DNA from 4 places in the Metabacillus sp. KJ11-3 genome. Region 1 is predicted to be linked to each of the others. Evidence: riboswitches for the same ligand, from Rfam matches in the RefSeq annotation. Region 1 holds a riboswitch; each other region holds the start of a gene.

Region 1 (7,949 bases):
TGGTTTGAGCAATTCCAGTTTCAAAGTTATACGTTGGTTTCCAACCTAACTTCTCTAGCTTAGTAGGGTCAATCGCGTATCGCTTATCATGACCTAATCGATCTTTTACAAATTCAATTAAGTCTTCTGATTTTCCTAATGTTTTAATAATGGTTTTCACAACTTCTAAATTTGTCCGTTCATTGTGTCCACCCACATTATATACTTCTCCATTTTCACCTTCGTGTAAGACTAGATCAATGGCAGAACAATGATCTAATACATGTAACCAATCACGAATATTCTTTCCGTCATCATACACAGGTGCTTTTTGTTCATTTAACACACGTGAGATGGTTAAAGGAATTAGTTTCTCCGGGAATTGATATGGTCCATAGTTATTGGAGCAACGAGTAATATTAACAGGTAATCCAAATGTTTCGTGATAAGCACGAACTAAAAAGTCTGAAGATGCTTTACTTGCACTGTATGGGCTATTTGGCTGAAGTGCAGTTTCTTCCGTGAAGAAAGTTGTTGGATCAAAGTCCAGCTCTCCATATACTTCATCAGTTGAAACATGTACAAACTTTTTCACATTAATGTTTTTGCTAGCATCCAGTAATACTTGGGTACCAAGAACATTCGTACGAACAAACACTTCTGGATCTGTTATCGATCGATCAACATGGCTTTCTGCAGCAAAATGAACAACGTAATCAAACTTTTCTTTCTCAAAGAGATTAAGAATTGCTTCACGGTCTGCAATGTCTGCTTTTATAAAGTAATAATTATCTTTGTTTTGGATATCTTTATGTTTTGTCAGATCTCCCGCATATGTTAGTAAATCTAAGTTATAAATATCATAATGAGGATATTTATTTACCATATAATTAACGAAGTTTCCGCCGATGAAGCCTGCTCCGCCGGTTACAAGAACTTTTTGTTTAGCCAATATTACACCTCTTTCCTAGCTATTACTTTAGCTGAATAAAGAGAGTTACCCCATTAATATTTCGTACCCACACCTTTTTGTCTACCTTTTTCGGTTCTAGCATTTCATCAATATGTATAAGATCAGAGCCGAGTAATGCTGTTAATTGGGTAAGATCGATTAGTTGATGTACTTTTTTCTCATCATGTTGAAAGATGACATTAATTCTACCTGGTGAATTTGAGACCATATTTATCCTCCTTCTATTTTCTTTTTATGTTTCACAGAAGGAGGTGATTTTAATCGATTTTTTTATATAAAAGGTTTCTAATGACAGTCTTTTCGGTTATACCCCTTCTACATATCTGTTGGTTTTTGTGCTTTTACATAAACGTAATTACCCTTGCGGTAGCAGCCCAGCTCCTACGAGACCTGCCTTTTGATCTAATACGGCCGGCTTAATGACTAATGTTTCCTTTAAGCTCGGATACACATACTCTCTTGTTTTTTCAATCAATGGCTTTAGAATCAAATCCTTCGATTTCATGACTCCTCCACCAATGACAATGACTTCCGGGTTTACCGTATGAACAATGTTTGCAAGTCCGATAGCAAGATAGTTGATGGCTTCATCAACTATTTCCTGTGCTTGCTGGTTGCCTTGCTCTGCAAGCTCGAACACGCCTTGGGCACCGTTTGGTATATTTAGTCTCTCTTTTCCGATTCGACCAATTGCCGTTCCAGATGCAAGTCCTTCTAGTGCACCTTTGTTTAACCCTGGACCTTGGTAAGCATCAGGACTTGGATTCACGATCATGTTTCCGATTTCCCCACAGTTTCCTTGGGCACCTGAGACAAGCTGGCTGCCTAAAACATAGCCTCCGCCGATTCCTGTGCTGACGGTGACAAAGAAGACACTACTTGCGCCTTTGCCTGCTCCGAGTGTGGCTTCGGCAAGAGCTGCTGCGTTGGCGTCGTTTTCTAGCAAAACTTGCATACCTATTTTTTCCTCCAGCATGTCCACAATCGGGACGTTTACCCAGCCTGGTAAGTTTGGCGGCTCAATGATGATACCTCTGCTCGGGGATAATGGGCCGGGTGAGCCGATTCCAACTGCTTTGATGTCATATTGCGATTTTAGATCATTGATGGCATCTGCCATGTTGCTGATGGTGAATTCCGGACCTTTTTCTGGTTCTGTTGGGCGGCTTTGCTCGTTGATGATTTCTCCTTTTTCATTAAACAAGCCGATACGCAGGTTTGTTCCGCCTAAGTCAATGCCGATTGTATACATCATAATCCCCTTTTCTATTCGTATTAAGTATTTGTTATCTATAAGTTTACCAACTCCCCAAATAAATGAAAGCGTTATTTTTCCTTCTATTATATATATTTATGTTTCTATCATTTTATACTCCTGGCAAATAAAATACTAAAAATGGTATGATTGAATTTATGTGATGAAAGCCCTGAGAATGGAATCGACAGAAGGACCCATTTTTCTCTTCCATATACTGACAGACTTTTTTCATCCTTTTGTCTAATCTAGTTAAATAGAGTAAGAGAATGATGGAGGTCTTGTTGATGAAGCTTGAAAGAATTATTTTAGTGATACTTGTTATCCTATTACTAGTAGGATTTACATATGGAGGACATTCTTCAAGATATGAAATTGCTGCGTCAATCAAAAATTATGGTGATGGGTGGGAAGTTGTTGAGGATGATCGGCATGCTCCTCTGAATATTGAGAAAGTCGTCACTGAACAAACGCGAGTTCTTATCTATTATAAAAGTTGTACAGAGAAGATTCACTCCTTTATTGTCACTCCAGATGAAACGATGATTGCTGGTGGATATCGTGTTGGAGTGTCTGCCGCAAATGGGGTTGCTTCTATTTATATTTATGATAAAGAAGGAAATCCAATAAACCCGCATGAGTATGTTTCTGAAAAGGGAAATATTTGGGTATATGGTGTATTTAGTTTGAATTAAGGATTTCAAATAGCGATGTTCTTTTCACCAAAAGGCAGTTCCCTTCTCGGAGACTGCCTTTCCCCTTATCCTTTCACAGATCCAGTCAATAACCCTTTTACAAAATACTTCCCTAATAGAATATAAATTTATAATGTAGGCAATGCCGCTAACAGTGCTCCAGCCATCTGCACTTTCAATAGACAATCTGACTTCCAGAAAGATTTTGCAACGCCACCATACTCGGCTAGTTGATCGGACCTGACTGCCTGTACCCTCATGAGTAAGCATTTTCTAGCATTGTGCCTAAAAAGGACTAATTGACTATATTGATCTATACAATCTCATAAAGAAGTACCTATGGTAAGATATGTCCAGACTTTTTGACAAAATCCTACTTGAATGAAGCGAAAAACCCTTTATTATGTTAAAAAGCACTAGAAATCATTGAATAATATCAGTTAAAACCTTATAATAATTTGTGAAAATAGTACTATCTAAATCGTTTCACTTATAATTCTGGTGTGTTGAACAATTTGCTGTATGTGGGCGCCTGGCAAATTGGGAGCAAGTGGCGCAACCGTCCAATCTATTTGGGCGGTTTTTTTAGTTTGGAAAGCAGATTTGCCAAAAATAAATAAGGAAGTAGAGTGTGAATGAAAAAAATCTATATCGTATTCTTTTGCTTAATCGTCATGACTTTGACAGGATGTGCATTTAAAAAGAGTGAACCGGAACTTACTGCTGTTTCACCCAAAGTGGAAATACCTAAAAAGGAAAAAGAAGCAAAACCAGCTATCACGCAGATAGCTACAACAGAAAAAAAGATGGCACTAACTTTTAATGGACTTTCAGACAAAGAAATGATGCTTAACTTATTGGATGAGTTAGATCGGCTAGGTATTAAATCCACCTTCTTTTTACAAGGGATGAGGGTAGCTGAGGACCCGGAATTAGCAAGGGAAATTTTGGCGAGAGGCCATACCATTCAAAATAATACATTGAACCATGTGTTACCTAACAAGGTAAATTATGAGGAAGCATATGTTGAAGTAGCATTAGCGAACAAAATTTTTCAAGAACATCTAAACATTCAACCATCATTTATCCGCAGCCGTTCTGGTGATTCCTCTCAGTCCCTGGAAGAAGCTGCAGCACAGCTGGATATGCAGGTCATTTCCAACACGATTAATCCTCAAGATAGCAAAATGCAAAGTGCTGAAGATATTGCAGCATATATTAAACAATTTTCAAACCGTGGAGCTATTATTCAGCTTAACACATACATTAACCCAGAAGTCATACGGGCGATTGAACTCATTTACGATGATGCAGTTGCTGCAGGGTATACTCTGACAACATTTGAAGAAGTGGAAAAAGGTCATTATTTAACGGAAGAAAATCCAAGTACAAATCATCTTGCGATAAATCCTGATTATGATGAAAGTAAACCTGCTATTATTGACAAATTTTCTACAAAAGAAAAAGAAATCGCTCTAACATTTGATGATTGGGCTAGTGATGAAGGGATTTCTAAAGTTTTGGACATATTAGATACCTATCATATTAAATCAACATTCTTTTTGATAGGAACGGGTGTCGAAAAAAATCCTCAATTAGCTAAGCTTATTGTAGAGCGTGGACACGAAGTGGCTAGTCACTCATATAGCCATAAGGTAGTTACAGAAATGGATCCGTTAGATCTTCAAGAAGATCTTGTTAAAAATGATCAAGTCCTATCATATGCCTTACAAGAGAGGCCTGTAAATTATTTTAGACCCACTCAAGGTATTCTTGATACTGAATCAGCGAAGGCTATTACAGCGACAGGGATTGACTATATTATCCAATATGATGTTACATCACTGGACTGGGATATGTCCCGTTCTGATCAAGAGATTTATAATCGTGTAGTAGATCGAGTCGAGCCAGGGAGTATTATCACCATGCACATATTAGATAAATCACACACAGTGACGGTATTGCCAAGCATTATCGAAAACCTGCAACAAAAGGGCTACACTTTTAGAACAATATCAGAAATGATCACTAAAAATATTGAAGGAGGCAGCTAGTATCTTAGCTAAGTTCCTATGTCTACTCGTGAAATTATAACAAACCCAAAAAAAGACCGAAGAATATTATCCAATATTCCTGATCCACAAAAAATCCGAAAAAACATTGACAGAAGAGGAATTCATGAAACTCTAGAAGAAGTTGCTGATCCTAACCAAGTATATAAAGCACGACTAGATGGTCAGCGATATATTGCATCATTTCCAGTACGTTTACGAATGCCCTCCATAAAAAAGCAAACTGGTTCATGCATGGATATCTCTAATACAGGAATACTCATTCAACTACCAAGCGAATCTATTAAATTTGAACCAAACCAAGTTGTTAAACTATCTTTCTCTATCCCAGAGGGGGCAATGCCTGAAGGATTTGAATCTAAAGTTACCATGCGTGCCAAGGTTGTTCGTCAATTCACTGAAATATTCGAAGGGAAAGAGCAATATTTATGTGCACTCCAATTTGAACAATCCATTGAAAGTTATTTAAAAAAACGGCATTGGGGACTCTCAATATTCGCTTCAAGTTTGTTTTTACTATTCATTACGCTGCTTGTTCTATTAATGAGAGCTGAAAGTATTATTTATTTTAAGTTTAATAAATTCCTATATTTTTATAGTTTATTAGCCGCTGCCTTTTTGCTTAGTCGGTATGTCTTTGGACTACTCTATCGAAATACATCTGTGAACTTGAATTATCAACCAGGTGTATCGATTATCATTCCTGTTTTTAATGAAGAAGAGTGGATCCAGCGTACTATTCTAAGTTGCATCGATCAAACTTACCCGGTAGATAAACTAGAGGTCATTGTTGTTGACGACTGTTCAACAGATCATACCGCATCGAAAGTAAGAGAAATCATGGAAAAAATCAACTCTGAAGGTGAACGCTTTATGACAAAAGAGCGGATTTCCTTTCATATATTACCTCAGAACGCGGGTAAGCGTGAGGCGTTGGTTGTTGGCGTGAATAAAGCCAAGCATGATTTGGTTGTGTTTGTCGATTCTGATAGTTTTCTTGAACCAAACGCGATTCTAAATATCGTTCAACCATTCCAAGATCCGAAAATGGGCGGTGTAGCAGGACGAACGGAAGTGGAGAACAAATTTACAAACATGTTAACAAAGTTGCAGACTGTACGATATTATATTGCCTTTCGTATTATGAAGGCTGCTGAATCAACATTTGATTGTGTGACTTGTTTATCCGGTCCACTTTCATGTTATCGAAAAAGCCTAGTACTAGAAAATGCGGATGCTTGGTTAAAACAACGATTCTTAGGACATCCAGCAACATTTGGCGATGATCGAAGTATGACGAACTATATTCTTAAAACTCATCGAACTGGTTATCAAGATCAAGCCGTTTGTTCCACTATTGTCCCATCAGATTTTAACGTATTTTTAAAACAACAAATGCGTTGGAAACGTTCATGGCTAAGAGAATCATTGCGTGCTCTGACATTTATAGTAAAAAAAGAACCGTTTATGATGGTATTTTTTCTTATAGGCCTTGTTGTACCAATTGCAGCTCCAATTGTTGTGATCTATAACCTGCTTTACGTCCCTTTAGTACATGGCATCTTTCCAACAACGTTTATCGTAGGACTATTATTAATGGCCTTTATGATGAGTTTTGCTCATTTGCTATTCCGTAAAAGCAAATTATGGTTTTTTGGTGTTATTTTTGTGTTATTTTACGAGTTTATTCTATTGTGGCAAATGCCTGTTGCATGGTTTACGTTCTGGAAATCGACTTGGGGGACGCGTGAAACACCTCAAGACGTATTAGAAAAAGAGAAAAAACAAAACCGTGTACGAAAGAAAAAAGGCAAGTTAAAGGAGGGGGGCTAATTGTCATCTAATCAAAGTATATTTAACTACAAGCTAAAAAATAGAAAAAAGTATGTAAAAGTGATTTTTCAACTAGCAGTCCTTGTATTATTGGTAGGTATTATTATAAGAGCCGTGTTTATTACAGATGAATATAAACCCCTTTCTGCCAAGGAAATGGTTAATTCCGATGGATTTATTGCCCTGTCCTATTTTGGCGTTGATCGCAGCGGCTCAGCAAAATATATCTCGAAGGAAGAATTAGAGAAGCAATTATCTGTCCTAAAAAAACAAGGGTTTGAAACCATTTCTCAGAAACAAATCATTGATTTTTACCAACAAGGAACACCATTACCTGAAAAAGCTTTATTTCTATCATTCGAAGATGGAAGAAATGATTCAAGCATCTTTTCACAAAAGGCATTGGAGACGCTAAATTATAAAGCAACGATGTTTACTTATGCTGATAAAATGGACACAAAAGATACAAAGTTTCTAAAACCACATCATTTACAAGAAATGATAGAAAGTGGTTTTTGGGAACTAGGATCAAACGGCTATAGGCTTACTTATATCAATATTTTCAACGGAGATGGAGAATATTTAGGCGAGATAGAGGAAAATAATGTTCCTGATAAAACTTCAATTGAATATTATAATCACTATTTAATGGACTATTTACGTGATGAATACATGATTCCAAAGGAAACTCGCACAGAGATGGAAGAGCGAATTACAAAAGATTATCAATTCATGCATACCATTTATGAAGATCGTTTTTCGAGTATGCCAAAAGCATATGCAATTATGCATGCCAACTCTTTATACAATAATATGCACCCAGCTGTAGAGGCAGCGAACAACAAGATGATTAAAGAATATTTTTCTCTTCATTTTAATCGTGATGTTTATGCATACAATGATTCAAAACAGGATATCTACAATTTAAATAGATTGCAGGTGGCGCCACACTGGCCGGTGAATCACCTGTTAATGAAAATCCAACATGATTCGAAATGGACGATAGACTTTGAAAATGGCGATAAAAAAATTGCTGATAAATGGAAAATCAGTCATGGTGTTGGTGAGTTTGATCAGCATAAAATCGTTTTAACAACCGAACCTGGTAAAGAAGTGATTGCAACATTAACCGAGAACCTACC
Region 2 (7,949 bases), 1.5 Mb from region 1:
TTGGGCTTTTCTCCTCAAAAAAAAGATTTCCATAAAATAGCCCCATCTTTAGGCAAAAGGATTTCTGAAACTTCACGTGAATTAGATGATAAAAATACTGAATTATTCATCCAAATCTCAAAATGCATATCAAGCGTTAGTAAACATACTCCTTGGGAGAGTAAATGCCTCGTTCAGGCTATAGCAGGTATGAAAATGCTTGAACGAAGAGGTATTGAAAGTACCTTGTATTTAGGAACTGCAAGAAACGATGAAGGTAAGATGATCGCTCATGCCTGGCTTCGTAGTGGAAGGGTTATTTTAACTGGTTCTGAAGGAATGGAAAAATTCACAATTGTTTATTCGTTTGCAAAGGTAATGAACAAAAACAAAATGTTGAGCAGATGATTTAGGTAAATAAAGTTGAAAATTATCTCTCAAACCTAGTTTATCTTCTCTAAACTTAGTACATAGTTAAGTTACTTTTTTTGGGAGAAAGAGTATAAGTTAGATGGAGGTGTATCTTAAGGAGGGTTTTTATGAGGGTCATTTTATATTTTGTAAAAGATATGCATTCAACCGCTGGAAGAAAGTTATATTTTAATTTTAATTCAAACATTGTCTTAAGCTTAACGGAAAGTATTGGAATATTTATGGTTATCCCACTAATTAGTTTAACTGGTCTTATTAGTACAAACCAAAATGATCCACCAATAATTGTTTGGGTAACAAATCAATTACAACAATTCCCTTTTCAACTTAGTTTATCTATAAGTTTAACTATATTTATTCTTTATATAACTTTACACAGTGTTTTTCAGAGGAAAACACTAATTAATATTACTAAAATCCAACAATCATATATAAGAAAACTTAGAGAGCAAGTTTATACACAACTTCTTGATTCAAATTGGGAGTTTTTCCTAAAAAAAAGAAGATCAGATATTATTAACCTTTTGACTTTAGAAACTACCCGAGTCTTAAGCGGTATAAATGTAATACAACAACTTCTGTCTACTTTGATTTTTTCTTTTATACAAATTATTATAGCGTTATGGCTTTCACCTTCATTAACCATTACTATATTGGGGTTTGGTGCAATACTTGCATTCTTTTCACGAGGTTTTGTCAAAAAGTCCAATAAAATTGGACAGGAAACGACCAAAATATCTGAAGAGTATTATGCTACGATCACAAATCATTTTAATGGGATTAAAGAGATTAAAAGTAATTCCTTAGAAAACACTCATAGTAAGTGGTTTCGAGATTTATGTTTGAGAATTGAAAAAATTGGTATTGAATATACTAGTTTAAATACTCTTACGCAGGTTATCTATAAAGTCGTCTCTGGGTGTTTAATTGCTATCTTTCTTTATTTCTCAATAGTGCTGTTTAAAGCAACTCCAACTGATTTTACGCTTATATTAATCATTTTTTCAAGGTTATGGCCTAAAATCTCTAGTATACAATCAAGTCTCCAGAGCATTAGTACATTGTTGCCGTCATTTAGGTTATTGTATGACTGGTTAAATGACTCTAAGAGTTCGCAGGAAATTAAAACAGTACATAATGAAAGTATAAATCCCAAAGTAATAAATGCTGGTATCGAGTGTCAACATGTAACTTTTCGTTATCAACATGAATCTTTAGGATATACCCTAGATAATATAACAATGGAAATTCCTGCTAACCGTATGACAGCAATTGTCGGTCATTCGGGCTCAGGAAAGAGTACTTTAATAGATTTGATTATGGGACTTATTAAACCCGAAAAAGGTGAGGTCTTGGTTGATGGGTTACCACTTACAAAAAATAACTTACTAACATTTAGAAAATCTATTGGATATGTTCCACAAGATCCTTATCTTTTTAATGGAAGCATTAGAGACAATTTACTTATAGTCAAAGAGAATGCAAGTGAAGATGAATTATGGGGAGCACTAGAATTTGCAGCAGTAGATTTTGTGAAAAAGTTACCAAACGGACTTGATACCTTGATTGGAGACAGAGGGATAAGGCTTTCTGGTGGAGAACGTCAAAGAATTGTATTAGCACGTGCGATATTACGTCAACCATCTGTTCTAATTTTAGATGAAGCGACAAGCGCTTTGGATACCGAAAATGAAGCGAAAGTTCAAGAAGCAATTGAACGCCTAAAAGGAAAAATGACAATTATTGTTATTGCACATCGATTATCAACGATTCGTAATGCTGACCAAGTAATAGTGTTGGAGGAAGGTAGAATTCTTCAAAAAGGTGATTTTCATGAACTTGCAAAGGATAAGGAAAATGTTTTTGGAAAGTTGTTAGGAAAACAACTAGAAGTAATCGGATAGATTCACAAGATCTTAATAAACTCTAAAATCATGAATTATAATATTAAAATAGTTTTTTAGGACTAATTATTATTCAATTGAAAGGGCTAAATCCAGGGTAATGAGTAAGATAATACGAAAGGTGGTTTTACAAATGATTGGAGCTGCAAAGCATGTAGTAAAAGAATATAAGTCATCTAAGAATCCAATTATAAAGTTTTGTATAACAACCCTGTCTTTTGGTTGGAATGCAGCCAAAAACATAAAAAGATTTTTTGGCGATACCGAATTTCGTTCCATTCTTCTATTGCAGGTATTAGATTCTAAAAATGTGCATCAAACAACACCTCTAACGTGTATGGATCGATATCCTAAAATTTTTTCAGCATGTAGAGACTATTTTGGCAACCAAAAAGACTTAAAGATACTTTCTTTTGGATGCTCAACCGGTGAAGAAGTTTTAACTCTACGTAGTTATTTTCCAAATGCTCACATTGTAGGAGCAGATATTAACAAGCGTAGTATTGCAATATGTAGAAAGCTTCCAGTAGATGATAAGATTACGTTTGTACATTCCAGTTATAGTGAAATTCAAAAACATGGACCATTTGATGCTGTTTTTTGTATGGCAGTTTTGCAGAGAAAGCCACATTACATTGCAGCAAAAGGCATCAGTTCTATTAAAAAGATTTATCCATTTGAAAAGTTTGAAAAGCAGGTTATTGAACTAAATGGGTTAATAAAAGAAAAAGGATTATTGACAGTGCATTACACTCAATATTCTTTTAGGGATACATCGGTAGCATTTAAGTATAATGGATTGGGTAATTATACCCAGGGTGATTATGTATCACCAGTTTTTGATAAAAATAGTCAATTAGTAAAAAATCCATTACCACAAAATAGTATTTTTATTAGAACACAGAAATAGCTGTTTTTTAGTATATTAGTAAATATTTCGGTGCACTATTCCTCCCTAAAGTTTATATGAACGCAGTGAATTGTTTCCTCAGAAAGATCTATGGCAATATAAAATTACGAATAAATATATGAGTGCTGGTTTAGGAAGTAGTCATGCAATTATATTTTTTGCCTTTCAATTTTTGAACACCGAGATAATCGTTTTAAATTAGAAAAGGGAATAGACTTTTTGAGTAATAGAGAGAAGAAGATAATATGTAATGTTCTTTATATAAAGACAAAGGAGATAACTTTGTGATAAGAATTTGCTATTATTTATCAGGGCTTAATTTTGTAGACGGTATTCTCACGTACATCGGTCTCAAACTAAATCTTATTGAGGAAGCCAATGTATTAATGAGAATAATTTATGAAGCAGAACCAGTTTTTTTATAATAATTAAAACTTTTTTATCAATTCTGCTTGTTACACTTTGCTACTATCAAAAAATCCCTGATAATGTTGGAATAAAAACAATCTCATTTATAGGAGCTTCTATTTATACTTTTTTGATGTTCTTACATGCTTATTGGATAATTACTTCGTTTAATAACATTATCTAAGAAGAGTGTATGTAGAGTGGCTTTTAAAATCAATTGTTCGTTATAACGAATATATATTCGAATTAGATAGGAGAGTTACCAATGTACAAAAAACTTTGTAATCGCTGTTATCATTTCTCTTATAGCAGTTGCCGAGTTGGGGATTGGTTATGTCCAACATGTAGTCACGACTTAACCAATATGAAAGCAATTGTTGCTAGTAATGGAAATAAAATATCCCAATTCAATAACTATCAAAAGCTAAACGATTCCATATTAAGCCCCAAATCAACGATCTCTTACAAAGTTTAAAGATAATTTGAAAATGGATAACAGGAAATTATTATTCGCGCCATTTGATCTCTTAGAAATCCACTGTAACTATGTTATATTTCCGCGAAATAAAGATGATAGGATAAACTGTGAAATTATACACAAAACAAAAAGCACAACCAGCAGCCATCAAAGCTGCCGATCATGCTTTATTTATCATTTTCATTCTGTAATCTCCACTTATTAAATTCCAAAAACTCTTTAAACTGTTCCTTTGATACACCTGATTTCATTGCATCCTGTACCAGTTTTGTCCATTCTAAATCGAGCTCTTCTGGATCGGTTGCGTTTTGTTCATTTAGAAGAGTGTTTACTGATACACCAAGAACAGATGAGACCTTTTCTAAAAATTGCACAGAAGGATTTGACTGGAGATTTCGCTCAATCGAACTTAGGTAGGATTTTGCGACTCCTGCTCGTTCTGCTAGTTCAGACAGTGATAGATTTTTTTGTGTGCGATATTTTTTTATTCTCGGACCAATCACGTCAAGTCACCTTCCTTAATGAAGCCATTATAACATATAAAGAAGGGTTTGTTTTATATGCAGAACACAAAAACAAAAAAATTTACAATCACTTAATACTATTATGATGATTTTAAAACGGCATTTGACTTTTTGGATAAGAACTCTTTTATCTCCTCTACACTGATTCCTAGTTCAAGTGCTTCTAGTATGAGCTCAACCCATTCTTGATCTAGCTGCCCATCGTGTGTGATTCCTTCAATTATTCTCATTATTCTTTTCCTCCTAAAATACTAATCTGTATTTCAGGCAGCCCAGCCGTCTTAGTTGTCAACCTGAAGACCCGTGACTTTGCGTCCCTACTTTTCAATAGGTTTGCCTTTGTACTGATTAAGTTGGCATCAATTGTTAATAGTATATTTCTAAGGTCCTTCATTTATGTATAACTATTTAACTATTGACAATGTCTATTATAAAAAAGAACTGTTATCATTGTCTGCAGAACTTTGTCGACGAAATAAATTTTTTTCATTTATCTGTAATTTTTACAATGAATTTACAAATGTAAGAGTGAAGGATAGTTTTTATAGGTTTTTCCTAGGTGGGATTTACAAAAAATTAATAAAGTTAAGAAATGATAAAAATTAATTTTGTCGAACGAAAATTCTTTTTTCATCATTTGGGTTTCTCCTAAGTAACTTGTATCATTACTTAGGAGTTTAAAATTCCTCCGGGAGTCAAATAAAAGATGCCGCCATTTTGAATGGAAATATGAATTTGTGGTTCATACAATTCTTGTAATGCTTGTTTTTCAACTTCGTAGCATTCGGGTTTTTCTTCAAGATCTTCGTAAAAATGATTTAATAGTTCTAAATCTTTGTTCCATCTTTCCCGTGCTTTGTCTGCCCAGGTATGATCATGATTGTGAATATCTTGTAAAATGAATTGTTCAATCCGTTTTAACCCGCTTTGCGGCTTTATGAGTGGTGTCATGGTAAAGCAAAGGTCTGGAATTTTTGGTGTTAAGTCCAAATTTTCTAGTTTTTCTTGGAAGTTTTCGACTAGCACTCCACTTACTAAGTGTAACCCGATGGAATAGAGTTGATCTTTCTTCATATCACATTGATAGGAAACCATAATATTGACTCCGATCCAGGGGTGGAGGGGAACATTTCCTCCATGTGGTTTGACGTACTCAAAAAGTCTGATATAGCTTCCTAACTCTTTTGTTGATTGAAAAATTTGGTGAAGGCGAGGGGCTCCAAAATGCATAACCTCACCTTTCAGGTCTTTTGGTGCACGATTCTGGTCTGTGATGAGCGTAAGCTTCATTGGGTTTGGGACCCCGTTTGTTTTTTCAAGGTAATGCCAGTAAAAAGGTCTGTTCATTAACAGCTTATCCATTTCAATTGTAAGTTGTACGGTTATATATCCTTCTTTGTTTTCAAGAACTTCACAGGAGTTGGATGTGAAAAAACTTTCTAAAAAGTGATGAATTTGCTCTTGCTGCATACTTTAGCCGCCTTTCTACTTATCTCCGCTTGCTGCTTTACGTTGTTCTTGTGAAGCTTGTGCATAATCAAGAATAGATGTTAAATTCTCCATTTTAATTTTCATTTCTCTGTCATTTTTTGAATGATACATAATGTCTTGTATATGTTCTTCAAAGTTTTTTATTTCTAATCGAGTGAGAATTTCATCAAGGTCACCAATGACTTTTTCAAATAAATGTATTTTGTCATATAAAAGAGTTAATATATGTTCTTCAACCGTGTTTTTGGTTGCCATATTGTATATGTTAACGTCTTGTTCTTGTCCTAAACGGTGAATACGGCCAATTCGTTGTTCTAATCGCATTGGGTTCCATGGTAAATCATAATTGATAATATTATGACAAAATTGAAGGTTGATTCCTTCACCACCGGCTTCTGTTGCAATTAGTACCTGAACACGATTTTTAAAGAGTTCCTTCATCCAATCTTTTTTTCCTCTTTTAAAGCCGCCACGAAAAGGAACAGACGTAATGCCGTGCTGCTGAAGAAACCACTGTAAATAAAATTGTGTTGCACGATATTCGGTGAAAATAATGACTTTATCATCCAGTTGCTTAATCAACTCTACTACCTTTAATGCTTTCGAGTTTTGAGTAACACCGTCAATGGCCATCATAATATCTTTGATCACTTCATTAGCGAGGGCTGGTTCCTCTTCATCGGGCCGATCAAGCATTTTTTTTAACGTCATATAGACAGCTTCGCGGCTACTGCAAGGCTTCCCGCTGTAGGGTCATGATAGAGAAGGTATTTGCAGCATATTGTGAAGATGACTTTAGAGCAGTGATTGTGTCATATAGATGTTGTTCCGTTTCAGAAAATTCAATCGGTACTGTTTCAACATTACGCTTTGGCCAATCAATACCTGTGTCACCGCGTCGATTTCGGATCATAACCTTATTAATGAGCTCACGTAATTGCTCATGGTCTTCGATTGAACGCTCCTTCGCAGAAAAAACATCTGAAAAATAGGCTTCGTTCCCTAGATGACCCGGCTTTAATAAAGATACTAAGTTGAAAATTTCTTCTACTCTATTCTGAACAGGTGTTGCTGTTAATAGTAAACAATATTTCTTCTTTAAATTTTGAACAAATTCATAGTTTTTTGTTTTATTATTTTTTAGCTTGTGTGCCTCATCAATAATGACTAAATCATAGTTCTGGTTATAGACAATGTCTCGGTGTGGGCTTCTTTTAGCTGTATCAATAGACGAAACAACAACATCACATGCTTCCCACACATAGCTTTTCTTTTGTTCTACCGCAGGGATAAAAAATTTTTCATTTAATTCACGGGCCCATTGTGAAACAAGTGATGCCGGGACGAGAATGAGTACTTTTTTGACCAGTCCCCGAATCATATATTCTTTTAAAATGAGACCTGCTTCAATTGTTTTCCCTAAACCAACTTCATCAGCAAGGATCGCTTTTCCATTCATGTTTTCCACTACTCGTTGTGCTACCTCCAACTGATGAGGTAGGGGTGTAAAGTGTGGCAAGTGCTTTGGAGCTTGTAAACCTTCAAATGATGGTACTTGTGTATTTTTTTGTACTTCATAGGCAAGCTTGTACAGCTCCCAATTTGCCCACGGACCATCATTTTCTAATTTTTCTAGAAACCCATTCTGCCAGGAAGAATCGAAGTTCGTCTTTATATTCATTGTAAAGACAGTCCTTTCGTGATAATTACTTATTTAGAATGTTCACGATTTTTCTTGTAATATGTGAAAAACAATATAAAAATATAATTTAATCGATAAAAACCGAACATTTAACTTGAAAATAATTTTAATGTTAAGATAA
Region 3 (7,949 bases), on a different replicon from region 1:
TGCATAAAGTTCAATGATAGATATATTAAAGAAGAGCATCTTTCGAAAAAAGCAGTGAAAAAGGTGGTTAAATAATGTTCGATCCTTGGATGTATGTAACAAATGAGAAACTAATGAAAATATATCAAACTGCTGTCGAATTAAATTTAGGAAAGGATAATATAAAAACTGTTTTCGCAGAAATACAAAGCAGAAATTTGAGAATTGATAAGCCAAGCCATAGACATCTAAAACGTTTAAAGTGATCTTAATTTGAAACAAAACTTGTTTTACTAACGTATCTTATTATTTGCTGTAATATGAGCTGAAACTAATTCGCTTTTCGCGTATATAACGAACGAAAGAAAAAAATGGTCTAAATAATTAGACCAAATAACCCATCGTTAGCTCACCTTAGAATATTTCTGAATATAGTATGTGAAATTATCCAAATAGAACCTGGTTAATTTCTTTTTAATTATAAGGATAATGTCTAATCAAAAAGGACTGCTATCAATTAGATAACAGTCAATAACAAATAAGAAAATAACAGCAACCCGATTGGCTTTCAGAGGTCTATAGTTATTACTTACAAATATTACTCGTTTTATTGCTTATTTCAGAACAGAAACAAACAACAATTCACTTCTCAAACCCAATTATAAATGGTTTAAAAAAGACCTTATTCAGGCCCAGTATTACTCTCGAAAAACTCTCTAATTTTATCTGGGGATATACCTGCATACAATATCAATTTTGCCCATTCTGGATCAAGTTTTTTTTCTTCAAATGTCTCACCCAATTAGATACCCTCCTGTATAAGTTATCTAATTCAATTATGGATAGATTTGTAAAAATATAAAAGTCTTATAGGTAAATATTCACATAGATTTTACAAAAAGGAGAAGGTTAATGGAGAAAGATATAAAAAAGTGGAGTTATAACCACTCCACAAATGAAGGTATACGTAATTTTCCTTGCTTAGTTAAATTTCTATATTTAACACGGCATTGAACAGGTTTAATAAATTTATAATTGTCATTCTCTGATTGAACCTTATTCGTAGAATACAGCTTTTTGCGATCGTTTGGTGGCATGAATTCCATTAAGCCGGCTGGTTTACCATCGAGAAATGATAACAAAACTCCGAATTCATCTTTGCGTAAACCAGTAATATAGACATCATCATATTGATAATTAATGACTTTGAGCCAGCTGTATGATCGTTTATTTATCTCATAAGGGCTGTCAGCTTTCTTTTGAACTATACCTTCAAGTTCGTTTTGCTTAATGAGATCAAAGTAAGCGATCGCATTACCAGATAACCACTGAACAACATTAATAAGAGGATGAGAGGGGACAACCTTTTGAAGCAATTCCTTACGTTTAAGGAGTGGTAAGTGGGTAACTTTCTCACTATTATATTGAATAACATCAAAAACACAATATTGAACTTCATAAGGAGCTTTCTTGGATCTAAAACGTTCCATTGTAGCTTCAAAATCAGGTTTACCTAGTTCATTAGATACAACAATTTCTCCATCTAAGACAGTTCCGTTTGGTAGATCTAAGTTAGTTATCTCAGGATATATTGTAGTAACTTCATTGTTATGCCGTGTATATAAGCGTACTTTATCATCAAACTTTGTCCAAATGAGCCTTATTCCATCAACTTTAAGCTCAGTAATATATGAATCATCATCAAATGGATGATCTGATCTGTGCAATAACATTGGTGATATAAACATTTTAAAAAACACCTCATGTTAATTCTAGCACTTTATCAAATGTAAATTCACTGGAAATTGGAGTTAATATCTAAGGAAATTTTGTATTATTGATCTTAAGTTGCGCTAGTCGGACAATTGATGAATTTTTCAAAATCATTACACTGAATTGGTAAAGAATTGAAAATTACACAGTGATATTATACTGTACCATTCTGTAAGGTATGTAAAATTACAATAACTTATAACGGTCAGTATTAGCTTACTTTGCTAGTCTGATCTTTTTATTTTTGTTAGGATAAATTAAATATACATGTTAAATTACTTTATTTTAATAAACCAAACTGTTAATAAATATATCAAATTGCAGGATAAGTAAATCAAACAAAAACAACTGGCATAAAATTACTTTTAGTGGTATATTATGCCTAGTATAATTGTTAAAACTCTCTTTTTTGCCATTTTTTAGTGATGTGTACTTTATCATATATAGAATTTTAAGAGGGAAAATTGTATAATGGACAATATCAAAAGTAAAAAAACAGAACTTATAGAAAAGTTCGGGTTAAATGTAAGACGTTATCGAATGATCAGAAATATATCTCAAGTAGAATTGGGGGAATTAACTGAAGTCTACATCGAACATATATTAGTAGCGTTGAAAGAGGTAAGCAAAACATCTCTCTAGAGAACATTTATCTAATTTCAATTGCACTTAATGTAAAAATTAGTACGTTATTAGACTTTGATTAATATTAAAATTTATAATATAGGAAAGCTATGAAGGATTATTTATATATGGGCACTTTAATAATCTTGAGCTATTAGTGCAACCGTCCTTTTTATAATAATAGGGCTTTTTTTATTGAAAAAAACATTCTAGAATTCTACAATCTTCTCAAGATATGCATATTATGATTGGATTAATTAAATATAACTAATATTTGAACAAATCTGTTGCATATGTTTTATTTATAAATGAATTCTATTATTTAGGGGAGTTGTCTATATGTTCCGAGATAGTTTATTAAATCAAAATGATTTTCTAGAAATTTCACATAATCCTACTACTTATTATTTAGAAAAAATCACTTTTCCTTTAGATGAACTAAAGTACATTGAGTTGCTCTCACTAACTAAAAAAGTAACCATCGTAGACAATGCTATTTTAAAGACTGAAGAAGAAATATGCTTAACAGATTCTAGAGAAGTTAATTTTGGTACATATTCAATCCTTTTCCATCAATTAAAAGAAAAGGGTACACTTCGTGAAGTTTACGAGCTAACCTTGGAGCAATTTACTACTATTCAACATAATTACAAAGATAACTTATTTGAAATTGATAAAGATTTGTTATCTTAGTATTAGGGAAATTTAAAGAACTTATTTTATTCACTAAAATATTTAATTATGTTAAGATGAATTTATAGTTTTTTACTTTTTCTTTTTTTGCAACCATTCTATGGTTAGCGGGCTTATCTTATGAAATGTAAATTTACGCGTCCTTTGGGATGAATCTAAACACACATTACGTGTGTCTATGAGTCTTCCTGAAGGGCGCTTTTTTGCGTTTCATAAAATTTTTTATCTTCAGAAAGGATGTTTTCTTAATGGGTGAGACATTAGCAAGTTTGTTTAACAAAAGTGATGTAATTGAGGATTGCAGAAGGCTTGGAGAAAGAAATTTATCTTTAGTAAATCCGTACCGCTTATCAGTGGAACTCAATTTTAAGGATGGATCAAAAAGATATTTTCGTTGTAAGAATGGAAATCGATCTTATGCATTAAGTGAGGTATTAACTCTTATTAAGTCTATTGAAACTAAAACAGGTGAAAAAGTCTATTGGAGATTTAAAGGTGAGGATATTTACTATATCGGTAGTGATTATTCAATTTATATTTCTAAGGTATCTAGGCTTAAAACGATGTTTCTTGAATTCTTTGGATTAGTTGAATAATAAACATATCTCTTATTGGGTGGTAAGGCAAAGCATTTTAGTGCTTTGTTTTTTTTATTAAACAAAAACTTCAGAAAAAAGGGTGGAATTTTAAATGAAAAAACATTATGCAATTGCTAAAGAGGAAATGTCTTTTTACGGTAATGATTGTACTAGTTTACAGAACATCTTAGCTGTTCTTATTGGACCTAAAGCTGAGCCAACTCTAACAGGTAAACTTGCAGCATTAGGTACTAAACATTTATCAACTATGAGTATTGAAGAATTAAAGAAATTCCCTGGTATAGGAGAAACAAGTGCTTCTCGCATTGTATCAGCGTTTGGTCTTGTAACTTTGGCTAAAAAACATTGTACCAAGGAATTCTACATAATTCGGAGTCCAAAAGATGCTGCAGATTTGTTTTCTGATCTTCAAAATTTAGATCAAGAGCATTTTGATGTAGCTTATTTAAATACTAAGAATCAAGTAATATATAGAAAAAATATTTTTAAAGGTAGTTTGAATTCAGCTATAGTTCATCCACGAGAAGTCATGCGTGAAGCAGTTAGGGTGAGTGCTGCAAGTATTGTGGTTTCTCATAACCATCCGTCTAATGATCCGACCGCGTCGAGAGAAGATATAGAAGTTACTAGAAGATTATCAGAGGCAGGAAAAATAGTGGGAGTTGAGCTGTTAGATCATGTGATAATAGGAGGTCCTGGAAGATATGTGAGCTTAAAAGAAAAAGGCTACATATGAGATTAGATTATATGTGTTATATGCAGAATAAGTTCGTCATCATGATATTGGTTCAAAAACTATTATTTTTAAATAAAGGACAAACGTGAAGTATCCATTAAGAAATAATCACGAAAAATGGGTTTTGTATGAAGTTTATAGACATATTTTTATAGTTCCACTTTATTTTAGAAAATCAATTAAGATATTGAGATTGAGTACTTAAGTACATACTCTTTATGGAGAGGTTAAATTTCATTGGTAAACATGACTAAGTTATTAAATAAAATTTTAATTTCAGGTGTAGTTCTTTTATTAATTCCAAGTATTATTGTTTTGTTTTATTCGAAGGATATACCAGAAAAAGTGGTCTCAGGGAAAGTTTTAACTATTGATGGCTATACATTATTAATTAAAACAAATGAAGATAAAATGATTACTGGGAAACTCCAGAATATTTATAATACTAAAGAATTTTGGGATGTATTTGATGAAATATTAATTGGAGCTTATGTAGAAATAGAATTATATGGAAAGGATGAAGAAGGAGATTACTTAGTTGAAGTAAATGTTGATGGAGTAGATTTTGATGAGTATGTTGTTAATAGTCACTATGCAAGTAATTTAAACTAGTAATTTTGAAATAAAAAAAGGGATGAGTTATTTAAAATATATAACTTATCCTTTTTATGTTTTTAATTGTTTATATATTGTTTTATATGTTTTAAATACTGTTTACTTGTTTATACGATTTTTGAAGACTTATCAACTCTAGTTATTTTAAAGATTATAACTATATAAACAGTGCTATAAAGCTATAAAAACAGTGGTTATCACTATATAATCGGTAATTGATAACTATATAAAAGATGTAATCTAACTATAAAAAGAGGGTAATAACACTATAAAAACGATGTAGACTTTTAGAAAAAGCTTAATAAAACTATAAATTCGGTGTCTACTTTATGTACTTAATTATACTTATGCAGCTAGTTATGAATTTAGTAGTAAAATTAAATTTAGATTGTTATTAAAGCTATAAAAACGGTAAACAGAAAATTAACTTCACCGTTTTTATAGCTTTATTATGTGTAAAACAAGATTAGATATAACTATAAGAACGGTAGTGAGAAGTACCTGGCATTATATTTTTTTATGATTAAATAAATACCTAAATGTTCTTAGCATTGAATAAGTAGTTATTAAGGGATTCTCCATCGAATTTATAGTTATATTTAATAACAGAGGACAAATATAACTATAAAAACGGTAACTCTATATCAAATCCATAGAGACTATAGGTTGTCTCCTTATACTGCAACTATTATTGGAATATGAAAAACACTATCATATAACTATAAAACCGGTGGATAATATTTTATAAAATCGGACCTATCCTTAACTCGTAAGGTATGTTACACCGAAAACCTAGCTATAGAGGTATAATCGCAAGGAAACTTTTACACCGGTTTTATAGTTATATAGAAGGGAAAGATTAGGACTTATAACTATAAACCCGGTAGTGAAAATTCCTTACCGTTTTTATAGTTATTAGGAGGAAGCTTTAAACCTTTAGTTTTAATCCAATAAAAGTATTACCGAAATTATAGTTATATGAAAAGTGGAAACAATTATAACTATAATTTCGGTGTTCAGTTTATGTTAGATTTGAGTAGACGTCTAATTATCTTATCTATTTATTACCTCTATTTTCCCCTCATTTCAGTTATTTATTCTATATAACTATAAAAACGGTAATCAATCTGATAGTTCTATGATATGATACTTTTTTATGATGATTATCTCCGAGATCCTAAAAATACTAAAAAAATTTTTTACACCGAAAATCTAGCTATATGACTGTCTAAGAATATAGGTTAACACCGAATTTATAGTTATATAAATATTCAGTATTAAGATAGAGGAAAATATATACACCGAATTTATAGTTATATTATTTAAAAGACAATGATTATATACACCGAAAATATATTCATATTGTCGATCCTAGATTTAAGCTGTATTTTGGTGTAGATTCTTATCTATTTTTGTACTATATTGGTAGCAGAAGCCTTTAATAAGGAGGGAATGCCATGTCTACAATCGAACAACTTTCATTTGATGAAGACTTAGTGGATGCAGACTTAAAGCCATACTATTGGGTTAACCAATCTAATGCTCTTGTAAATACTAGACAAAACCTTTCAATAAATGAAAGACGACTTTTGTATGTATTGGTTTCACTAGTTCAACCAGAAGATAGAGATTTTAAAACCTATGTTCTGCAAACAAAGGAATTAGCCTCTTTATTCGGTATTTCTGAATCCGGTTTCTACGAGCGGATTAGAGAAACAGTTCATGGTTTGAACAGTAAACCTTTAACTATTAATAGAACTAAAGAAAATAATAAGGTTGTAACGGATGATATTTATTGGGTCCAACGTGCCACCTACGATGATGGCCAGATAACTATTAAGTTATCAGAAGATCTTGCTCAATTCCTAATCGATCTTAAGTCATATACAAAATACCAGCTTTATAATGTCTTAAAATTGAAGTCGGAATTCTCCTGGCGAATTTACGAATTATTAAAAGAACGTGAACGCTTTGGCAGCCGTATCTTTGAAGTTGCAGAGCTAAGAGAAAAATTAGCAATTGAAGACGGCAAATACAAAACAATGTCTAATTTTAGAGCAGTCGTATTAGATCGTGCAAAAAAGGAAATTGGAGAAAAAACTGATATAAAGTTTGAGTATAAGGTACATAAAAAAGTTGGCAGATCTATCAAATCATTTATTTTCTATATTTATAAGAATCCAAAGAATGTTAAAACGACTTTAATTAATGAAGCCATTACTTATGACATTCAAAGTATTTTAAACTTACTAATTACTAAGGGAATACGAAGAGATAAAGCCGTAGAGCTAATTAAAAAGTACCCTCCTAAATATATTGAAGAGAATTTAAGATATGTAATTCGTATGGAGGAAAAAGGTCTTGAGAATTTGCCTGGATATATTGTAAGCGCGATTGAAAACAATTATGCGGAATCTCATTACGAATTAGACTTTGAAGAATCTTTACTACAGCTTGCTATTGGAAATGCAGATAATCGTCTTAAAGAGAAAACCGAAAGAGATATTCGTGATCTTGAAGAATTATATGATCATTTCATAAATGTAATAAATAAGAGTAAAGTTCAAACAAAAGAAGAAATAGAAGAAATTAAGATTGAAATGGAACGCACTTTATTTAAGAAAATGGATGATATATCTGAATACCGCAAGAGTCATAGTCACCCACCATTGCTAGAAGATGACTTTGAAAAAAGTAAAATTAAAAGTTATTTTTCTAAGTGGTTAATTAGATATAGAGAAGAACTTCCATACTAGCTCCCAGTTTTGGTTAGAACGAAATGGACGGTTGTTTTAGATAAGGGGTATTCCTTTGAATAGTTAACATGGTATAATATCCAATAATCTAATATGCAGGGAAGCCCCCTAAAGCGACCTTACATTACCTATGGGTAAAGTATGCGTTTTAGGGGGCTTTTTGTGTTCAGGCCA
Region 4 (7,949 bases), 230 kb from region 1:
CTGCTTTTACTACACTGTCCAACGGGATTTCTAATTGTAATAAAACAATATCCGCATCGGTGATCAACTGTTCATGTTGTTGGACAAGTGCCGGTGTGAGTTTATGATTGGCACCTGGAACCACGATGATGCTGTTGTCTCCTTCTGATAATGTGATCGCTGCGACACCACTTGAAGTATTGGAAATGGTTTGGATGTGTTTCGTCTCGACACCTTGTTTATGTAAATGTTGCGTTAACTCGCTGCCAAACGCATCGTCGCCCACACAACCAAGAATTGTGACATCCCCTCCCAGTTTTGCAGCAGCCACTGCTTGATTAGCCCCTTTTCCGCCCGGGACTGTCATAAAATCTTTCCCTAGAACAGTCTCACCAACTTTTGGAATGGTGTTTGTTTGTGTTACAAGATCCATGTTGATGCTGCCAATGACAACGATTTTAGGTTTCTTCATAGCGATTCCCCCTCAACGTAAAACAGCGCCCTAGTAGGCGCTGCTCATTTTATACATGTGGCTCAATTAAGCCGTATTTTCCATCTTTACGTTTATATACAACATTGGTTTTATTCGTTTTTGCATCTGTGTATACGAAGAAGCTATGTCCAAGCATATCCATTTGAAGAATCGCTTCCTCACTGTCCATGGGTTTTAGATTAAATCGTTTTGTACGAACAACTTCTTCTTCTTCATCCAGCTCATCCTGTGGCAGATCCTCAGGCTGGTAATTGCTAAACACAAACTTTGGAGCACCCTGCTCGCGAAGCTTGCGGTTCACTTTTGTTTTATGCTTACGAATTTGTCGCTCTAATTTATTCACAACAAGATCAATCGCTGCGTACATATCCTGGTGGTTTTCCTCTGCACGTAGAACCAGATCTGTCATTGGAATGGTCACTTCTATTTTAGATTCCTGATCATTATAGTACTTTAAGTTAACATTGACATTTGCGTCAACTGACTCTTCAAAATATCTCTCAAGCTTACCAATTTTCTTTTCTGCATATTCTCTTAATGCTGGAGTTATTTCAATGTTTTCCCCTCTGACGTTATATCTCATGATTGAACTCCTCCTTTATGATAAAGCTATGTAGTACTATTTCTATACTTCCCTGCTTGTCTCCTGCATAAACTTAAAAATACTTTGTGACTTTTTGTAGAAATTTGTATGGTTCGGTAAAGTTTGTGAAGGGGACATTAAGGGTATGTAAATAGTTTATGCGAATGTATAGATTAAATGAAAAAACTCACCTTGGGTTGGCGAGTTTTTTTCAAATTTAAGTTATTTATTTTGAACCTTTACAGTCGTTTGTCCAATAACCAAATTACCATCGAGATATCCACGGAAAACCAATGTTTCCTCTGATGAATCCCATGTAAAGTCAGAACGCTCAAACTTGAATTGTCCAAGTTTTGCTTGGTTATAGTACCCTTTGTTGCTTGTTAGGGCATGTACCCCATTTATTGTTGCTGTATCAAGGTCAAAATCTTTACGATCAAATAGTTTCGGTACGTCTACACGAACTGTGAAAATACCCTTATTTCCTTTGATCACTTTTGGTGTTACTTCAATTGTTGCAGGAATGTAGACAACAAATTGTTTATGAATTTCTGTTGTTAAGCCTCCAGCATTTGTTGCAACAACTGTTATGTTGTAAACACCTGGTTTATCTAATGAAATAGACGAACCATTTTGAACTTCTTTTCCAGACGATTCACCTGGTGCTGTTACGATCATTTTTTCAGATATAACTTCAGAAACCGTATCTTTTGCTGTATAAAGCAATGGCAATGCAGAATCTAATGCATATTCTTCATTTACATCCATACTTACTTCAGGTGCTGTTTGATCGATTTTCACTTCAAGCGTTTTTACACCTTCTATATTATTTGCATTGTCGATCGAAAAGAATGACACTTCATGAATGCCTTCGTCTGTTAATGTAAAAGATGTTCCTTCTTTATATTCAGATCCATTAATTGAATAGAATGTAGTTGTTACGCCACTTAAACGATCTGATGCTTCAAGGTATACTGTCACATCGTCTATGCTCCAAGTCTCAGGTGCATCAGAAGTTGTCTCCGGTGCTGTTTGATCTACCTTAACACTGATTGTTTGTGGTTCCTCTTTGTTTCCAGCGTTATCTAGAGAATAGAATGATACAAGATGTAGACCTTCTGTTTCTACAACAAAAGATGTTCCTCCCATATATTCAGATCCGTTAATAGAATAGTAGGTTTTTGTCACACCACTTTGTTCATCTGCTGCTGTCAAGTTCACTGTCACATCTTCCTTGCTCCAGATGTCTTGTGCGTCAGAAGTCGTAGCTGGTGCTGTTTTATCGATTTTCACTTCGATTGTTTGTGCTTCTTCTTTGTTACCGACTTTATCAACGGAATAGAAGGATACTCTATGAACACCTTCTCCTTTTACTTCAAAAAAAGTGCCTTCTCTAAAATCATTGCCATTAACTGAATAATATGTTTTTGCTACTCCTGTTTCATTATCTGTAGCAGATAGAGTAATGACCTGGTCTTGATTTACCCAAGCTGTTGGTGCGTCGCTTGTTGTCACAGGTGCCTCTTCATCTTTGATTAGCTTTGCGAGAACAACATTAGATGGTTCAGACTCTCCAAATGAGTTACTGTAGGACGTTACGACATACTCATGATTCGCATAGGATAAGTCCATGACCGTATACATTAAATTATTTACTTTTTCTGAAACTAATACTAATTACCCATCTATCACTTCATAGATGTTATAGCCATTTGCATAGGTAATAAAATTCCAATTAATTCTTGCTGTTGTTTCATTTATCATCGTTAAGCTTGCTTTTGGAATTCCATAATTGGATAAACAATTGTTTCTGTAATGCGATTTGATGTTTTTGATTCACCAAAACGTGTATTATAAGCTGTTACCTCAAAAGAATGTGTATCTTCTGAAAGATTATTAACTTTATAGCTTCGTGCAGTACCTTTATAAATTAATTTTCTCTCATCTTTTGTGATTTGATAAACACGATATTCACTTGTCCAAGCAGTTGCAGGCCAAGATAACGTAATATTGTTTATATTTTCTACTTTCCCTGAAATAACCGGTGCTTCAACAACAGGCCATGTTAAGGTAAAGTCAATAGAACTTCCTTTTGGTGACTCCTCAAAGCGATTACTGTATGAATGAACCACGTATTCGTAATTTCCTTCAGGCATATTGCTAAATGTGACAGAAGTTCCAGTTACTGTTTTCTGCAAAATACGCTCTCCATCAATAATTTGATATACATTATAAGCAGTGGCATATGTTGAAGCATCCCATCTCAGCACAATATCATTTCCATTATTAACGCTTTGCTTCACATTTGCCGGTGCTTGCATAATTGGATGAACAAGTGAGAAAGTTCCAAGTTAGCTTCACATCATCTGGCGTTACCTTTACTGCAGTAAGATTGGTTGGAGGTAACTTACTATCTGATGATGCAAAAACGCTACCAATAGGAGCAATCACTTGGTAACTGAGTAGCACCAATACAAGAAGTAATGGTTTCAAACGAGATAAATGCTTCATTTTTTCTTTTCCCTTTCTTTGTGTGAAAAAGGCATAAAAAAATAAACCTTTTACAAGGTTCATAGATTTGATAGACTATGATCCCTTGTGGCAGCCGGCTGCCATTCATGAAGAATTACATAAGCAGGCCCTTGGCTTTGCGTCCCACCGTTTCCAATGGTTTGCCTTTTTCACTTGGTAGTTTAATAGCATATCAACATAATAATACTTTTATCCTAAATAATAAATAGTAATTAATTACTATTCTAGGTTTTTCTATTCTTACCGTGGTATTATTGACTCATTTTCTATTAATAAAGTTATTTACGCTTATCATAAAATAAGCCGCTTATCGTATCTTTTTGGTAAGGATCATGATATTTTTCTTGGCTTACCTTATTGTTCTTTAGTTTACGTAAGTCAGACTGAATTTCGTTTTTAAAACTCATTAATTGCTGGTTAATTTCCTTGTTTACCTCAATCAGTTTCATCCCTATTGTTTTTTGTTCTGTTGTATAGGGTGGTTGAGTCGCTTTTATTAATTTCTCACGATCTTCTAAATTCGCTTCTATTTGATGAATAAACTCATCTCGCTCCTCACTTGTTGTTCCTTTTTCTAAAAGTGAAAGGAGTTCTACACTGACTTCATATAGCTTTTGCACCGCATCCACTATGCTTGTCCACCTTGATGTTGCTTCTGACGGTTCGCTTGAATGACTTGCTTCCATGTATCACGAAACTCTGTCACATACCCTTGTACCTCTTCTAGAATTTCAAGGTCGTTACTAATATTTGCTTCTACAAGACGATTCTTCATGTAGTCATACATTGTAAGCATATTTTTTGAGACTTCATAATCCATATTTATGGTTACCATAAGCTCTTGAATAATGTTTTGGGCTTTTATTATATTCGTATTTTTTTCGCTAATATCTTTATCTTCTATTGCTTTCTTCGCAAGTTTAATAAATTTTATACACCCATTATAAAGCATTAATGTTAATTCACCCGGTGCCGCTGTTGTCACTGCGTTTGATTGATATGACTGATATGGATTACTCATAGCCATTTTCATTACACTCCTTTATCTACTCTAAACCTTTTTATCGACAGCTAATCCTAAAAATTCTGTCATCGATGCGTATATATCTAGTAGTTTTTTCGATGGAATTTCACGGATAACTTCCTTCGTAGTTTCATCAATTACCTTTACATAATATTTATTTAGCTCGTCATGTAATTCAAATCTTAATGAAGTTGTTGTAGGAGATAAAAAATCATTCATGCCTTTTACCACTTCTTCAAGCTTTTCTTTTGTAACTTTTATATTTGGTTCTGCTTGTGTTGGACCATTATTTTCAGGTTGGTCAATTGAAACATTTTTATTTTCAGTTACTGCATCAATTTTGTTACTAATAAAAGAATGAAACGACATACCCTCGACTGACAAATCCATCTCTCCCTTTCATTTACAAACCTTTCTATTATTTATATCGGCATGTTCTAGTAAGTTTAAAGAGAAGTTTCAAATAAAAAAGTGAAGGAATTAAATCCTTCACCTCATTACATACCACCACTGAATTGCTGCATGAGCCAACCACTTTGCGAATTTGCTTTCTGCATAGCTGATTCCATTGCTTGGAATTGTTTCCAGTAACGATCTTCTAATTGTTGAATTCTATCTTGTTCTTTTGAGATCCCACTTTCAATACTTTTTAACTCTTTTGCCAAAACACTATTTACATCCACAGTTGAATTTAAATAACCAGCTTTTTTACTTAAGTCTGAAATTCCTTGTCCTAATCTCTCATATAGTCTTCTTCCAATACCACTTTCATCATGTTTTGTTCTATTTGTTAAAGTATTTCCTTCTGTAATACTACTAGTAGAACTAAACAGCTTTTTTACACTATCAAGATTACTTTCAAGGACGGCTTTCAATTTTGTTTCATTTAATTCTAGCTTTCCATTGTCTCGATAGTTCTTGCTTGTTGTAATCCCTATGTCAGATAAATACTTAAATCCTTCATCACCATTTGAAACAGGTGTCATTAGACTACTTCTAAGTTCGTTTAAAAAACTGGAAATGGAACGATCTCCAGTTATTAACCCACTTTTTGCTTTTTCTTCCCATAACTCTATTTCTCGATCCTTCATTTCACTTTTTTGGTCATCTGTTAATGGTGGAAAATCTCGGTAACGTTTTTCTGTCACTTTTGAGTTTAACTCAGCAATTAGTTCATTATATTTATTTACAAACGTTTTAATACTATTAAAAACAGCTTCCGTATCATTTTTTGTTTCAACGGTTACTGGTTGATCGCTTGTAATGTTAGATTTCAGATCAAATTTTACTCCATCAAATGTAAAGCTATTTCCAGTAGGATTAATTGTCAGTCCATTAATAACAACCATAGCGTTCACTACATCAGAGCCTTTTGCTGCTGAAACACCACTGTTTGTACTAAAAGTATTAGTAATATTATTTACTTCCCCTCCAATTAACCCTAACTTATTTGTAGGGTCTGTTAGACCATTAACCGATAAATTCTCTAATTTAATTTGAGAATTTAATGCTTTTGTTTCACTTGTTAGGATTAATGCATTTCCATCTTTAAAATAAGATGCTTTAACACCTGCACCTGCACCGTTTATCTTGGAAATTACAGATGAAATCGTGTCATCAGATCCAACTGAAATAGCAGTACCATTTAAATCAAAGGAGATGTCTTGTCCAATAGCTTCTCCTTCTGTAACATTTAATATAAAACTAGCTGAAGCAGCTCTAGCATCCGCTGCCATAGTTGCTTCCGTTATTGTATAAAAAGAAGCAGATGGTGTCCCAGTAACAGTGGCACCAATCTTTTCAATATTACTTACAGAGGCAGTTTGTTTGTTAAAAGGAGTTTGTAACCTTAAAGCCTCTGTAGCTGTTCTAAAGCTTGATATCGTTGTATTAATATCTCGAAAAGTATCAGTTTTCCAAGTATTCATTATTTTAGCTTGCTGTAATTTGATTAATCTACTTTTTTGGGCATCAACTAACTGTTTTACCATGCTTTCAGTGTCCATTCCTGAAGCTAATCCCGAAAATCTTATAGATGTAGTGCTCATTGAGTCTCCTCCAATCTTAAATTCTATTTTCATTAATTAATATCTTATAATTTATAATTATTTTAAAGTATTATTTCTCTAACTCAAACAAAAATTTGAAAGTTGTAAAGCCTTTTACAGAATAGTCCTACCCCAACAAAAGAGGTAAGGACTAAAAAAAATCTTCTTAAGCATCTACAGGTATAAAAGAATATGATTAGAGTAGATAACCTTGACTAGTTATTAATTAATATTGACATGTAAGGTAATGTCATATAATCCTTGTCCTTCATTAATTCTAGTATCTGCTCAAAATATGAAGGATAATGCTCGAAAGTTTTAGATAGAGATTGTATTAGTTTAACAACTAATTCTGAATTTAATCCCTTATGATGATTTGCAATCCCAACTAGATGCAATTTTATCAATGTGTAGTACAGTACCATTCTAGAATAGCTTTCAAATGGGAATTCAGTATCTATAGGCATTAAATTTTTAAACACATAATTAACAAGGTAGTTCTCTAACATATACCCATTTCCCTCCATAAAAGGTATATAATATTTATTGTATCCATTCTCATATTGTTCTCTAGTTTCTTCATTTGTAGAATTTTCATTAATCTTCAATCCGAGTAACATATCTCTTGAACATTCTAAATATCTTGCAGATGCTATTGGTTGGTTAAGTCTAAGAATTAAGAGCTCTTTGCATAAACGAAGATGTATATCAATTCTTTTTGAAACATCATTAAATGCTCCTTTAAATGTGAAATCCTCTAAACTTTTGATATATTCTCCGAAAATATCTGGGATCTTAATTATATTGTTTTTCTTTACACACTCATCAATTTCATTATAAAGCAATCCTAAGGTTAGTAAACGCTCTTCGATAGAGTAGTCTCTATTCTGTAAAATCGAAATAGTAATATAGCGATATTCGTTAAAGAGGTCTGTCCAATGTGTTATTGTTTCGTTATTGGTATTGACAACACTTGTTACTCCTATTCTGGTAACCTCATTTAATCCCTGTTCAAATTTAATGCCATCTTTATTTAGTAATACTAATCTAGTAGCTTCTGGACAAGAGACAGTTAGACTTTGTTCATATACCCCATTGAAGTTATTATTTGTTCTTGGGTATATCGTACAGGTATTACATAAATATTCTTCACCCAGATTAGTTTGAATATCACACCAACCTTCGTTACTTAAAAAAGAACATTTTCCATTCTCCATTTTCATTTTTGCAACATTATTTATTTCAGGATTAGTGCGATTCCGTTCTAAATTTTTCTCAAGTTTAAATTTC

Evidence for each region. Region 1 has a riboswitch for cyclic di-GMP ahead of AC0L8O_RS24135 (polysaccharide deacetylase family protein). Riboswitches for the same ligand answer to the same signal wherever they lie in the genome.
Region 2: linked by a shared signal. The riboswitch ahead of AC0L8O_RS05985 (anti-repressor SinI family protein) and the one ahead of AC0L8O_RS24135 (polysaccharide deacetylase family protein) in region 1 are both predicted to bind cyclic di-GMP.
Region 3: linked by a shared signal. The riboswitch ahead of AC0L8O_RS27460 (hypothetical protein) and the one ahead of AC0L8O_RS24135 (polysaccharide deacetylase family protein) in region 1 are both predicted to bind cyclic di-GMP.
Region 4: linked by a shared signal. The riboswitch ahead of AC0L8O_RS25070 (hypothetical protein) and the one ahead of AC0L8O_RS24135 (polysaccharide deacetylase family protein) in region 1 are both predicted to bind cyclic di-GMP.

The regions. Positions count from the first base shown of each region.
Region 1 is NZ_CM147865.1:4,856,845-4,864,793, reverse strand. It holds gene rfbB (dTDP-glucose 4,6-dehydratase) at 1-931, opposite strand, end outside; gene AC0L8O_RS24155 (hypothetical protein) at 954-1,160, opposite strand; gene AC0L8O_RS24150 (ROK family protein) at 1,308-2,207, opposite strand; gene AC0L8O_RS24145 (hypothetical protein) at 2,495-2,902, shown strand; partial or broken gene AC0L8O_RS24140 (carbohydrate ABC transporter permease) at 2,968-3,128, opposite strand; cyclic di-GMP riboswitch class II at 3,394-3,476, shown strand; gene AC0L8O_RS24135 (polysaccharide deacetylase family protein) at 3,538-4,956, shown strand; gene AC0L8O_RS24130 (glycosyltransferase) at 4,975-6,807, shown strand; gene AC0L8O_RS24125 (polysaccharide deacetylase family protein) at 6,808-7,949, shown strand, end outside.
Region 2 is NZ_CM147865.1:1,152,008-1,159,956, forward strand. It holds partial or broken gene AC0L8O_RS05955 (lasso peptide biosynthesis B2 protein) at 1-387, shown strand, start outside; gene AC0L8O_RS05960 (ABC transporter ATP-binding protein) at 519-2,315, shown strand; gene AC0L8O_RS05965 (class I SAM-dependent methyltransferase) at 2,449-3,225, shown strand; gene AC0L8O_RS05970 (DUF5658 family protein) at 3,510-3,650, shown strand; gene AC0L8O_RS05975 (hypothetical protein) at 3,899-4,108, shown strand; gene AC0L8O_RS05980 (helix-turn-helix domain-containing protein) at 4,279-4,614, opposite strand; gene AC0L8O_RS05985 (anti-repressor SinI family protein) at 4,716-4,865, opposite strand; cyclic di-GMP riboswitch class I at 4,899-4,983, opposite strand; gene AC0L8O_RS05990 (YqhG family protein) at 5,305-6,105, opposite strand; partial or broken gene AC0L8O_RS05995 (DEAD/DEAH box helicase) at 6,121-7,807, opposite strand.
Region 3 is NZ_JBVVRS010000004.1:117,721-125,669, forward strand. It holds gene sda (sporulation histidine kinase inhibitor Sda) at 75-245, shown strand; gene AC0L8O_RS27445 (ATP-dependent DNA ligase) at 918-1,727, opposite strand; gene AC0L8O_RS27450 (hypothetical protein) at 2,224-2,394, shown strand; gene AC0L8O_RS27455 (hypothetical protein) at 2,385-2,459, shown strand; cyclic di-GMP riboswitch class II at 2,471-2,554, shown strand; gene AC0L8O_RS27460 (hypothetical protein) at 2,716-3,069, shown strand; gene AC0L8O_RS27465 (DUF6018 family natural product bioysynthesis protein) at 3,318-3,665, shown strand; gene radC (RadC family protein) at 3,760-4,404, shown strand; gene AC0L8O_RS27475 (hypothetical protein) at 4,642-5,016, shown strand; gene AC0L8O_RS27480 (replication initiation protein) at 6,477-7,775, shown strand.
Region 4 is NZ_CM147865.1:5,083,104-5,091,052, reverse strand. It holds gene rbsK (ribokinase) at 1-451, opposite strand, end outside; gene hpf (ribosome hibernation-promoting factor, HPF/YfiA family) at 501-1,055, opposite strand; gene AC0L8O_RS25075 (OmpL47-type beta-barrel domain-containing protein) at 1,278-2,699, opposite strand; gene AC0L8O_RS25070 (hypothetical protein) at 2,822-3,358, opposite strand; gene AC0L8O_RS25065 (hypothetical protein) at 3,391-3,513, shown strand; cyclic di-GMP riboswitch class I at 3,653-3,742, opposite strand; gene fliT (flagellar protein FliT) at 3,866-4,216, opposite strand; gene fliS (flagellar export chaperone FliS) at 4,216-4,614, opposite strand; gene flaG (flagellar protein FlaG) at 4,639-4,995, opposite strand; gene fliD (flagellar filament capping protein FliD) at 5,109-6,659, opposite strand; gene fliB (flagellin lysine-N-methylase) at 6,875-7,949, opposite strand, start outside.